3 regions of the Pseudonocardia sp. ICBG601 genome follow, and region 1 is predicted to be linked to each of the others. Evidence: riboswitches for the same ligand, from Rfam matches in the RefSeq annotation. Region 1 holds a riboswitch; each other region holds the start of a gene.

Region 1 (4,201 bases):
ACCGCAGCCCCGAGATCGACCGCCTCTACTACGCCGCCGTCGCCACCACCGACGACGCCGCGCGCACCGACGCGTTCGCCCGGATCCTGGGTCTGCTGCGCGCCGACTCGGGCGCCCTGGTGTGGGGTGTGCGGGACTGGAACGTCGGCGTGGCGGCCGGGCTCACCGGACTGGAGGCGGCCCGGCCGAACACGTTCGCCTGGGCGAACTTCGCGCGCGCCCGGCTCGGGTGATCAGCGGATCGCGACCAGGGTGCGCCGGTCGAAGGTCTGGGTGAGCGTCCCGACCTCGGCGAACCCGGCGCCGGACAGCGCCTGCTCCCAGGCCGGCAGCGACGACCCACCGGTGACCCGGCCGGCGAAGCGGCGCTCCCGCTCGGCGAACCCCTCGGCCAGGGCCGGCTCGTCGGCGAGCGCGTCCCACCAGGTCCGGAAGTCCTCGCCGGTGGCCAGTCCCCGGTCGGTGCGCTCGACCCGCAGGGCCCGGGTCAACTCGGCCAGGCGCGGCTGCTCCGGGTCGGCGAGCACGGTGTCGACGTTCACGAACACCCCGCCGGGGCGCAGCACGGACGCGAGGCGCTGCGCGAGCCCGGGGAGCGCGGGCTCGGGCAGCCAGTGCAGGGCGGTGGCCGAGACGGCCGCGTCGAACGGCCCGCCGCCGACGGCGTCGGTCCACCCGGGACGCGAGAGGTCGGCGTCGACCCAGTGGACGCGCTCGCCGGTGGTCCGCCGGGCCAGCTCCAGCATGACCGGGTCGACGTCGACGCCGACCACCTCGGCACCGGTCCAGCGCGCCGCCGCGCGGGCCGCGAACGACCCGGGCCCGCAGGCGAGGTCGAGCAGCCGGGCGGGGGTGCCGGCGAGCCGGTCGACGACGTCGAGCGCCAGCGCGAACAGTTCCTCGCGGTCGGGGATGTAGCGCTCCTGCTGGGCGTCCCACCGGCGCAGCCAGTGCTCGGCGTCGAGGTCCGTTCCGGTGGTCATCGCACTCTCCTGCACAGCGGTGGCAACAGTGCGGCCGACGGTATCCGCGCGGACCCGCCGAACGGAAGGGACCGCCGGGCCCGTGACCGGCGACGTTCACCGTGCGTGACTCAACGGTCGTCGAAACCGGAACCGATAGGGGGGTCGATCGCGTCCGGACCCCAGATGTAGTGTCCGGGGCGCTGGTGGTTCACCGGTCCGCACGGGCCGGTGAGGCAAGAGGGAACCCGGTGGGAATCCGGGACTGCCCCGCAGCGGTGAACGGGAACGACCGCCGTCAACAGCACTGGGAGCTCCTCCCGGGAAGCGACGGCCAGTAGGTCTGAGCAGTGCGCCCGTGAGTCCGAAGACCTGCCACCGGTGCGCGTGCCGACCGGTGCGCGCTGCTCCGGGGCCTCGTGGGACGGCGCCAGGGTGTGGTGGGCCATCGCGGTCGTTCGGTCCCACCGCCTCCTCGCACCGCTCCGCCCCCCGGGGACGACGGCGACTCGCGAGGAGAGAGCCCGTGACGGCTTCCACCGCTGCACCGGCAACAGCACCCCCGGCCCTGCGCGTCATCCGGCGCGACGGGTCGGAGACCGGTTTCGACGCCACCAAGATCTCGGTGGCGATGACCAAGGCCTTCCTCGCCGTCGAGGGGGACGCCGGCGCGTCGTCGTCGCGGCTGCACCACCTCGTCGCCGGGCTGACCGACCAGGTCGTCGCGGCACTGGCCCGCCACCCCGCGCACGCGGTGCACGTCGAGCAGATCCAGGACCAGGTCGAGCTCGCCCTGATGCGCGGCGGGCACCACCGGGTCGCCCGCTCCTACGTGCTCTACCGCGAGCAGCAGGCCCAGGCCCGCGCGCACGACGGCGGGGACACCGCCGCGGACGCCCCGGTCGTGCACGTCACCCACCCGGACGGCAGCCGGGCCCCGCTGGACCGCGCCCGGGTCGCCGCGGTGCTCGACGAGGCCTGCGCCGGCGTCGAGGACGTGACCCCGGAGCCGGTGCTCGCCGAGCTGGACCGCACCGTCTACGACGGCATCACCGCCGACGAGCTGGCCCAGGCACTCGTCCTGGCCGCCCGCACCCTGGTCGAGCGCGAGCCCGCGTACTCGCTGGTGGCCTCGCGGCTGCTGCTGGACCGGCTGCGCGCCGAGGCCGTGTCGCACCTGGCCGGCACACCGTCCACCCCGGACCACGCGGAGATGGGCGCGGCCTACGCCTCCTACTTCCGCGACTACCTGCGGCACGCGATCGCGGTCGGCCTGGTCGACCCGGAGCTGGCGACCTTCGACCTGGAGCGGGTCACCGCCGCGATCCGCCCCGAGCGCGACCTGCAGATCGGGTTCCTCGGCCTGCAGACCCTCTACGACCGCTACTTCCTGCACGAGCGCGGCGTGCGCTTCGAGCTGCCGCAGGCGTTCTTCCTGCGGGTCGCGATGGGACTGGCGGTCCGCGAGGTCGACCGCGAGGCGCGGGCGGTCGAGTTCTACGAGCTGCTGTCGAGCTTCGACTTCATGGCCTCGACCCCGACGCTGTTCAACTCGGGCACCACCCGCCCGCAGCTGTCGTCGTGCTTCCTCACCACCGTCGACGACGACCTGGAGTCGATCTTCGGCGGCTACCGCAACAACGCGCTGCTGGCGAAGTACTCCGGCGGGCTGGGCAACGACTGGACCCCGGTCCGGGGGCTCGGCGCGCACATCCGGGGCACGAACGGCGTCTCCCAGGGCGTGGTGCCGTTCCTCAAGATCGCCGGGGACACCGCCGTCGCGGTGAACCAGGGCGGCAAGCGCAAGGGCGCCGCGTGCGCCTACCTGGAGACGTGGCACGTCGACATCGAGGAGTTCCTCGACCTGCGCAAGAACACCGGCGACGACCGCCGCCGCACCCACGACATGAACACCGCGAACTGGGTGCCCGACGAGTTCCTGCGCCGCGTGCAGGCCGACGCCGAATGGACCCTGTTCTCCCCGGACGAGGTCCCCGACCTGCACGACCTCTACGGCACCGCGTTCGCCGAGCGCTACCGCGCCTACGAGGCGGCCGCGGCCCGCGGTGAGGTCCGGGTGCACCGCACGGTGCGCGCGGTCGAGCTGTGGCGGCGGATGCTGACCATGCTGTTCGAGACCGGGCACCCGTGGATCACGTTCAAGGACCCGTGCAACCTGCGCAGCCCGCAGCAGCACGCGGGCGTGGTGCACTCGTCGAACCTGTGCACCGAGATCACCCTCAACACCCGTGCCGGCGACGAGGGCGAGGTCGCGGTCTGCAACCTGGGCTCGGTGAACCTCGCCGCGCACGTCACCGCGGACGGGCTCGACGCCGACAAGCTGCGCCGCACGGTGACCACCGCGGTGCGGATGCTCGACAACGTCGTGGACATCAACTTCTACACGATCCCCGAGGCCCGCCGGTCCAACCTGCGTCACCGCCCGGTCGGCCTGGGCCTCATGGGCTTCTCCGACGCGCTGTTCACCCAGCGCATCGCGCCCGGCAGCGACGCGGCGGTGCAGTTCGCCGACCGCAGCGCGGAGGCGCTGTCCTTCCACGCGATCACCGCGTCGTCGGACCTGGCGGTCGAGCGCGGCCGCTACGCCAGCTTCGACGGGTCGCTGTGGAGCCGCGGGATCCTGCCGCTGGACTCGGTCGAGCTGCTGGCCGCGGCCCGCGGCGACGGCGAGCTCGACGTCGACCGGTCGTCCACGCTGGACTGGGCGTCGCTGCGGGAGAAGGTCGTCGCCCAGGGGATGCGCAACTCCAACGTCCTCGCGATCGCGCCCACCGCGACGATCTCGAACATCTGCGGGGTCGGGCAGTCGATCGAGCCGATCCACCTCAACCTCTACGTGAAGTCCAACATGTCCGGCGACTTCACGGTGATCAACCCGCACCTGGTCCGCGACCTCAAGGACCGCGGGCTGTGGGACGAGGTGATGGTCGCCGACCTCAAGTACTTCGACGGGTCGCTGGCCGAGATCGACCGGGTCCCCGCCGACCTGAAGGAGCTCTACGCGACCGCGTTCGAGATCGAGCCGCGCTGGCTCGTGGCCGCCGCGTCGCGCCGGCAGAAGTGGCTGGACCAGGCGCAGTCGCTGAACCTCTACCTCGCCGCCCCCAGCGGCCGGGCGCTCGACGAGCTCTACCGCCTCGCCTGGCGCTCCGGGCTCAAGACCACCTACTACCTGCGCACCCGCGCGGCGACGTCGGTGGAGAAGTCCACCCTCACCG
Region 2 (4,201 bases), on a different contig from region 1:
GAACGGCTCGTCGCGCTGCGACGGCCCGAGGACCGCGCCCGCTACCTCGCCGCGCACGCGCTGGCCCGGCTCGTGCTCGCCGAGCGGCTCGACGCCGACCCCGCCGAGCTGGTCCTCGACCGGACCTGCCGCTGCGGGGAGCCGCACGGCAAGCCCCGCCTGGCCGGGCGCGGCGACGACCCCGGCTTCTCCCTCACCCACTCCGGCGCGCTGGTCGGTGTCGCGGTCGGGACCGGGCCGGTCGGCGTCGACGTCGAGGCACACCGCCCCCTGTCCGGCCTCGACGGCCTGGTCCGGCACGCCCTGTCCCCCGCCGAGCTCGCCGCCGGGACGCCCGACGGGACCGGCTTCCTGGTCACCTGGACCCGGAAGGAGGCGCTGCTCAAGGCCACCGGCGAGGGCCTGTCGAGCCCGATGGACGCGATCACCCTGTCCCCGCCGCACAGCCCGGCCCGGGTGCTGGACTGGACCGGCACCGCCGGGAGCTGGTGGGTCACCGACGTCCCCACCGGCCTCGACGACCACCCGGGCGCCGTCGCCGGGGCGGGACCGGTGGCCCCGGCCGTCACCGTCGCCGACGGCGACGCGATCCTGTCGGTGCGCCGGGGCACGATGCACGGGTGATGATGGAGTGACCGCGGCGGCCGACCGCTGGGTGCTGCACCTCGACATGGACGCGTTCTTCGCCTCCGTCGAGCAGCTCACCCGGCCCACCCTGGCCGACCGTCCGGTCCTCGTCGGCGGCGCGGGACCGCGCGGCGTCGTCGCGGGGGCGAGCTACCAGGCCCGGGTGTTCGGGGCACGCTCGGCGATGCCGATGGGCCAGGCGCGGCGGCGCTGCCCGCACGCGACGGTCCTGCCGCCCCGGTTCTCCCTGTACAAGGCGCTGTCCGAGGAGGTCATGGCCGTCCTCGGCGAGTTCTCCCCCGTGCTGGAGCCGGTGTCGGTGGACGAGGCGTTCGTGGAGCCGCCCGACCTCGTGGGCGCCTCCCCCGACCAGGTGCGGGAGTGGGGCACCCGGCTGCGCGGCGCGGTGCGCGACCGCACCGGGCTGCCCGCCTCGGTGGGCGCCGGGTCGGGCAAGCAGATCGCGAAGATCGCCTCCGAGCAGGCCAAGCCGGACGGGCTGCGGGTGATCGCCCACGCCGAGCAGGCGGCCGTGCTCGACCCGCTGCCGGTGCGGTCGCTGTGGGGCATCGGGCCGGTCTCCGGCGAGGCGCTGCGGAAGATCGGGATCGAGACGATCGGGCAGCTCGCCGCTATGGACGCCCGCGAGGTCGCCGGGGTGCTGGGCAGCGCGATCGGGTCCGAGCTGCACCGTCTCGCCCGCGGCATCGACGACCGTCCGGTCGCCCCGCGCGGCGCCGCCAAGCAGATCAGCGCGGAGACGACCTTCGACGCCGACCTGACCGCGATGAGCGCGGTGCACACCGCGGTGGAGTCGATCTGCGTCGCCGTGCACCGACGGCTGGTCGCCGACGGTCGGACCGCCCGCACCGTCACCGTGAAGGCGCGGACCGGGGACTTCACCACCCACACCCGGTCGGAGACGACCCCGTTCGGCACCCGGGACCTGGCGACCCTGGTCGCGGTGGCGCGCCGGCTGGCCGAGGGCGCGGTCGGCGAGGGCGGGGTGCGGCTGCTGGGAGTGTCGGTGTCCGGCTTCGGCGACGAGCCGCCGCTGGCCCTGTTCGACGCGGTGCCCTCGGAGAACGGGTGGACGACGGCCTCGGCCCTCGACCCCCCACCCGCGGCCGACGCCCCGGCCGGCGCGGCGGGGGTGGCCGTGCTCGACGCACCGCCGGACACCGACGCACCTCCGGACACCGACGCGAGGACAGGGACGGGCGCGGCCGCGGGGGCCGACAGTCCTGCGGGGACCGGCGGTACCGCGGGGGCCGACGCGACCACGGGCGCCGGCGACGTGCCCGGCCCCGTCCGCCCGGGCCGCCCCGACCGCGAACCCGACCCGGACCGGCCCTGGCGCGCCGGCGACGACGTCGCACACCCCGAGCACGGCCACGGCTGGGTCCAGGGCGCCGGGCACGGGCGGGTCACCGTGCGCTTCGAGACCGCCTACACCGGGCCCGGCCGCACCCGCACGCTCGACGCCGCCGACCCCGACCTCACCCGGGCCGACCCGCTGGGCAGCTGGCGGGCCTGAGCGCGCCGTCCCGCCGGCGGGCTCAGCCGATCAGCGGGCTGCGGTGCGGCGGCGCGACGCGGCTGCCCTCGGCGACCCGGGCCCGCAACGCCGGGACGGTGCGCGCCAGCCCGTCGAGGACCGCACCGAGCGCGGCGTCGGCCGCGGGGTCGCCCCCGACCAGCAGCACCGCGCCGCCGGCGGGTCCGGCGGCGGCCCAGGCCCCGATCCGGGCGACGGCGTCACGCGGGGTGACCGGCTCGACCCGCCACGCCTCGGCGTAGAACAGGGCCGTCGACTCGGCCTGGGGGAAGGCGAAGACGGTCTCGGCGTCGGCCAGCAGGTCCGCGACGTGGGCACCCGGGCGGGGTGCGCCGTCGCCGGACGGGTCGGTACCGAGCACCACCAGGTCGTGGCTCATCGCATGTCCTCCTCGAGGGTCCGCGCCCTCACCAGTGGGAATCCGCGACGACGGGCAGTCTCCTGGCTCCCGGATCCCCACGCCCTCCCCGGCCTTCCCACCCTCGCGGGCGGTGGCACCGGTGTGGGGAGGGCACTCCCCGGTGACAGTGGCGGGACCGCGCCGGATTCGCACCGGCTTCCTGTTCCGTCGTCGTCGGGGAGCCCATCACGCGACCGGGTCAGTGGTCAACCGTCCCCCGCCCCGACACCCCCCGCAGATGGTCGAGCAGGTCGTGCTCGGCGAGCGTCCCGAGCAGCGGCCCGTCCGGCTCCCGCACGGGCAGCGCGGCTCCCCGGTGCGCGGCGAGCACCCCGAGGACGTCGTGCACCGGGGCGGCCGGGTCCAGCGCGGGCAGCTCCGGGCCGGGCGGGGTGCCGTCGGCGGGACGCATCACCTGGGCGACGACGACCCGGCGCAGTGCCTCGTCGGTCGGGGTGTCGGCGGCGAGGTCGATCCCGCGTCGCAGCAGCTTGAGCGTGTAGATGTTGTCCCGCGACACCAGGTTCGACAGGCCGGTGGCCAGGACGACGGCGGCCATCAGCGGCAGGATGAGGGCGTAGTCGCCGGTCAGCTCGAACACGATGAGCACCGCGGTGATCGGGGCGTGCGCGGCCACCGCGAACACCGCCGCCATGCCGACCAGACCGAACGCGCCGGGGTGCAGGTCCAGCGCCGGGAACAGGGCCGCGGCGGCGTAGCCGAAGGCGGTCCCGGCGGTGCCACCGACGAACAGCGACGGCGCGAACACACCGCCGGACCCGCCGATGCCGATGGTGAGGCTGGACGCGAGGATCTTCCCGACGACGAGCAGGAGCAGGAACCCGACGACGTACCGGCCACCGATCGCGGCCTCCAGCACGGGGTAGCCGACGCCGTACATCTGGGGCAGTGCCAGCAGCAGCGCGCCGAGCAGCAGCCCGCCGACGGCCGGGCGCAACCACTCCGGGCCGCGCCAGACGGCGTCACAGGCGTCCTCGACGACGTAGAGGATCCGGGCGAAGGCCCAGCCCAGCAGCCCGGCGAGCAGCCCGAGCAGCGCGTAGAGCGGCAGCTGGGCGGGGCTGCCCAGGTCGAAGTGCGGCAGGGTCAGGATCGCGCGGTCGCCGGCGATCACCTCGGCGACGACGTTCGCGACCACCGAGCTGATCACCAGCACGCCGAACGCCTCGGCGCTGAACGACCGCAGGATCAGCTCCAGGCCGAACACCACCCCGGAGACCGGCGCGTCGAACGTCGCGGAGATCCCGCCCGCGGCACCGCAGGCGACCATGAGCACCAGCCGGGTGGCGGGCACCCGCAGCCACTGCCCGATCGCCGAGGCGAGCGCGGAGCCGATCTGCACGATCGGGCCCTCCCGGCCGACGGAGCCGCCGGTCCCGATGCAGATCCCCGACGCGAGCGCCTTCACCGCGGCGACGGTGGCCGGGATCCGCCCGCCCCTGCGCGCGACGGCGAACATCACCTCGGGCACCCCGTGCCCGCGCGCCTCCGGGGCGAACCGCTGGACCAGCGGGCCGTACACCAGGCCGCCGAGCACCGGGGCGATCAGCAGGAACCACACGCCCAGCCCGGGCAGGTGCGGCGAGGCGACCCGG
Region 3 (4,201 bases), on a different contig from region 1:
TGACCTGCACGCCACGCGAGCCGGACCCGCCCGACGCCGCCCCGACCCCGGGCATCCGGTTCCGCCGGGCCGCGGCGACCCCGCTCCCGCTGTACCTGCGCGCGGCCGCGGGCCCGGACCCCGCCGACGACGCCCCGCCCGTCGCGACCGCGGGCGAGGACGACGCACCGGCCGCGGCGGGACGGGCCGACGTGGGTGCCCTGCTCGCCACCGCGCGCGGGGTGCCGGACGAGGCACGCCGGGTCGAGGCCCTGCGACGCGCCCAGCTCCTGCTGCGCGACCGCTCGACCGTCTGGTCCTCGGGCGACGAGCACGTCGGCGTGTCCGCCGACCTGACCGGCGTCGAGCCCGCCCGGCCGGACACCGCCACCTGGGCCCGGTTCCACCGGCTGCGGATGGGGTGACCCGCTGCGGGCGGGGCTCCGAACCGCTCCCGGCCGCAGGACGGGCCGTGCCGCAGCCGGGTCACGGCAGGGCCACGGCACCGCCCGCCGGGCCTCAGGCGCCGGCGTGCTCGCGCAGCAGCGCCGCCGTCTCGCGGGTGACCTCGGCGTGCAGCCGACAGTGCTCGTGGTGGTCGGCGTGGGCGCCGCAGGCCGCGGCGGACGCCTCGCAGGCCAGCGCGGCGGCCGAGGCGGCGGCCTCGCCGACGGCCTTGTCCCCGGTGCGGCGGCCGAGCACGGCCGCGGCGGCGGTGCAGAGGTCGGCGGCGTCGAGCGCCAGCAGGACCTCGGTCTCCATCCCGCCGGAGGCGACCATCGCCGAGGCGCAGGCGGTGCTAGCGCGGGCGGCGTCGTGCAGCTTCTCGACGACGGCGGCCGGGGTGGTGACGCCGGCGGCGTCCAGGACGTGGTGGCTCACGGGATCTCCCTCTCGATGGTGGAACGGTCGGCGGCGGAGTACCCCACGGCGGGCCCTGCCTACCCGCCGCGCCTCGTCGACCACGACCGTCCGCCGGGCCGGTGCCGCCGGACACCCGTCGTCGCCGTGATCACCTGAACAGTTCGTCAGGTGTCACGTAGGGTCGGGGCGTGTCCGCCCTCCCCGCCGTCACCGCCTGCCGGGGGTGCTGCTGCGGCTCCGGCCGCAAGCACCCCGGCCTCGACCGCGACCACCACGACCGGCTGCTCGACCGGCTGACCGACGGCCTGGCCGGGCACGCCCGGCTGCGCACCAGCGAGTGCCTGGGCCCGTGCGCGGACTCCGACGTCCTGGTGGTCGCCCCGGCGCCCGGGGCCCGCCGGGCGGGCGCCCGGCCGGTCTGGCTCCGTGCGGTCCTGGACGCCGCGACCACGGACGCGGTCGCGGCCTGGGTGCGCGCCGGCGGGCCGGGACTCGCCGCCGTCCCGCCAGCACTCGCGGGGCACGTGTTCACCCCCGGCCCCCGGGCGACGGCCGAGGGGCGGGCGGCGGGCTGACCCCGGACCGCCGGTCACCGAGGGGGGTTGCATCCGCACCGATGGGGGGGATGGAGTAGCTCCGCCCACAAGATGTAGTGTCCAGACCACTGGTGGTTCACCGGCCCGCCCGGGCCGGTGAGGCAAGAGGGAACCCGGTGGGAATCCGGGACTGCCCCGCAGCGGTGAACGGGAACGACCGCCGTCAACAGCACTGGGAGTGATCCCGGGAAGCGACGGCCAGTAGGTGTGAGCAGTGCGCCCGTGAGTCCGAAGACCTGCCACCGGTGCGCGTACCGACCGGTGCGCGCTGCTCCGGGCCTCGTGGGACGGCACCAGGGTGCGGTGGGCCGCCGACGACACGCGACCCGCCGCCTCCTCGCACCGCGCCCGCCCCCGGAGGCGACGGCGACTCGCGAGGAGAGAGCCCGTGACGGCTTCCACCGCTGCACCGGCAACAGCACCCCCGGCCCTGCGCGTCATCCGGCGCGACGGCTCCGAGACCGGGTTCGACGCCACGAAGATCTCGGTGGCGACGACCAAGGCGTTCCTGGCGGTCGAGGGGGACTCGGGCGCGACGTCGTCGCGGCTGCACCACCTCGTGGCCGGGCTGACCGACCAGGTCGTCGCGGCGCTGACCCGGCACCCGGCGCACGCCGTGCACGTCGAGCAGATCCAGGACCAGGTCGAGCTCGCCCTGATGCGCGGCGGCCACCACAAGGTAGCCCGTTCCTACGTGCTCTACCGCGAGCAGCAGGCACGGGCCCGGGAACGCGACGGCGGGGACCGCGCGTCGGACGCGCCGGTCGTGCACGTCACCGGGCCCGACGGCAGCCGGACCCCACTGGACCGCGACCGGGTCGCCGCGGTGCTCGGCGAGGCGTGCGACGGCATCGACGACGTCGCGCCGGAGCCGGTGCTCGCCGAGCTGGACCGCACCGTCTACGACGGCATCACCGCCGACGAGCTGGCCCAGGCCCTGGTCCTGGCCGCCCGCACCCTGGTCGAGCGCGAGCCCGCGTACTCCCTGGTGGCGTCGCGGCTGCTGCTGGACCGGCTCCGCGCCGAGGCCGTCTCGCACCTGGCGGGCACCCGGGAGACCCCGGACCACGCGACGATGACCGAGCGGTACGCGTCCTACACGAAGGACTACCTGCGCCACGCCATCGCGATCGGCCTGGTCGACCCCGAGCTCGCGACCTTCGACCTGGACCGGGTCACCGCCGCCCTCCGCCCGGACCGTGACCTGCAGATCGGCTTCCTCGGCCTGCAGACCCTCTACGACCGCTACTTCCTGCACGAGCGCGGCGTGCGCTTCGAGCTGCCGCAGGCGTTCTTCCTGCGGGTCGCGATGGGACTGGCGGTGCGCGAGATCGACCGCGAGGCCCGGGCGATCGAGTTCTACGAGGTCCTGTCGAGCTTCGACTTCATGGCCTCGACCCCGACGCTGTTCAACTCCGGCACCACCGGCCGCAGCTGTCGTCGTGCTTCCTCACCACCGTCGACGACGACCTGGAGTCGATCTTCGGCGGCTACCGGAACAACGCGCTGCTGGCCAAGTACTCCGGCGGGCTCGGCAACGACTGGACCCCGGTCCGCGGCCTCGGCGCGCACATCCGCGGCACCAACGGCGTCTCCCAGGGGGTGGTGCCGTTCCTCAAGATCGCCGGGGACACGGCCGTCGCGGTGAACCAGGGCGGCAAGCGCAAGGGCGCGGCGTGCGCCTACCTGGAGACCTGGCACGTCGACATCGAGGAGTTCCTCGACCTGCGCAAGAACACCGGCGACGACCGCCGCCGGACCCACGACATGAACACCGCGAACTGGGTGCCCGACGAGTTCCTGCGCCGCGTGCAGGCCGACGCCGAGTGGACTCTGTTCTCCCCGGACGAGGTGCCCGACCTGCACGACCTCTACGGCACCGCGTTCGCCCAGCGGTACCGCGAGTACGAGGCGGCCGCGGCGCGCGGCGAGGTCCGGGTGCACCGCACGGTGCGCGCGGTCGAGCTGTGGCGGCGGATGCTGACCATGCTGTTCGAGACCGGGCACCCGTGGATCACGTTCAAGGACCCGTGCAACCTGCGCAGCCCGCAGCAGCACGCGGGGGTGGTGCACTCGTCGAACCTGTGCACCGAGATCACCCTCAACACCCGCGCCGGCGACGAGGGCGAGGTCGCGGTCTGCAACCTCGGCTCGGTGAACCTCGCCGCGCACGTCACGCGCGACGGGCTCGACGCGGACAAGCTCCGCCGCACGGTGACGACCGCGGTGCGGATGCTCGACAACGTCGTGGACATCAACTTCTACACGATCCCCGAGGCCCGCCGGTCCAACCTGCGCCACCGCCCGGTCGGCCTGGGCATGATGGGCTTCTCCGACGCGCTGTTCGTCCAGCGCATCGCCCCCGCGAGCGACGCGGCCGTCGAGTTCGCCGACACCTCGGCCGAGCTCCTGAGCTTCCACGCGATCACCGCGTCGTCGGACCTGGCGGTCGAGCGCGGCCGCTACGCCAGCTTCGACGGGTCGCTGTGGAGCCGCGGGATCCTGCCGCTGGACTCGCTCGACCTGCTGGCCGCCGCCCGCGGCGACGGCGAGCTCGAGATCGACCGGTCGTCCACGCTGGACTGGGACACACTGCGGGAGAAGGTCCGCACCCAGGGAATGCGCAACTCCAACGTGCTCGCGATCGCCCCGACGGCGACGATCTCGAACATCTGCGGGGTCGGGCAGTCGATCGAGCCGATCCACCTCAACCTGTACGTGAAGTCCAACATGTCCGGCGACTTCACCGTGATCAACCCGCA

What was found. Region 1 has a riboswitch for cobalamin ahead of KPL57_RS29735 (ribonucleoside-diphosphate reductase subunit alpha). Riboswitches for the same ligand answer to the same signal wherever they lie in the genome.
Region 2: another riboswitch for cobalamin. It lies ahead of KPL57_RS15620 (hypothetical protein); the one in region 1 lies ahead of KPL57_RS29735 (ribonucleoside-diphosphate reductase subunit alpha).
Region 3: another riboswitch for cobalamin. It lies ahead of KPL57_RS53735 (ribonucleoside-diphosphate reductase subunit alpha); the one in region 1 lies ahead of KPL57_RS29735 (ribonucleoside-diphosphate reductase subunit alpha).

The regions. Positions count from the first base shown of each region.
Region 1 covers NZ_JAHLJA010000148.1:139,379-143,579, forward strand. The annotation lists gene KPL57_RS29725 (ABC transporter substrate-binding protein) at 1-233, shown strand, start outside; gene KPL57_RS29730 (trans-aconitate 2-methyltransferase) at 234-983, opposite strand; cobalamin riboswitch at 1,153-1,357, shown strand; gene KPL57_RS29735 (ribonucleoside-diphosphate reductase subunit alpha) at 1,489-4,201, shown strand, end outside.
Region 2 covers NZ_JAHLJA010000043.1:7,398-11,598, forward strand. The annotation lists gene KPL57_RS15610 (4'-phosphopantetheinyl transferase superfamily protein) at 1-624, shown strand, start outside; gene KPL57_RS15615 (DNA polymerase IV) at 632-2,164, shown strand; gene KPL57_RS15620 (hypothetical protein) at 2,187-2,564, opposite strand; cobalamin riboswitch at 2,599-2,788, opposite strand; gene KPL57_RS15625 (chloride channel protein) at 2,785-4,201, opposite strand, start outside.
Region 3 covers NZ_JAHLJA010000153.1:71,656-75,856, forward strand. The annotation lists gene KPL57_RS53720 (ABC transporter substrate-binding protein) at 1-404, shown strand, start outside; gene KPL57_RS53725 (four-helix bundle copper-binding protein) at 499-861, opposite strand; gene KPL57_RS68160 (hypothetical protein) at 877-999, shown strand; gene KPL57_RS53730 (hypothetical protein) at 1,032-1,418, shown strand; cobalamin riboswitch at 1,495-1,698, shown strand; partial or broken gene KPL57_RS53735 (ribonucleoside-diphosphate reductase subunit alpha) at 1,828-4,201, shown strand, end outside.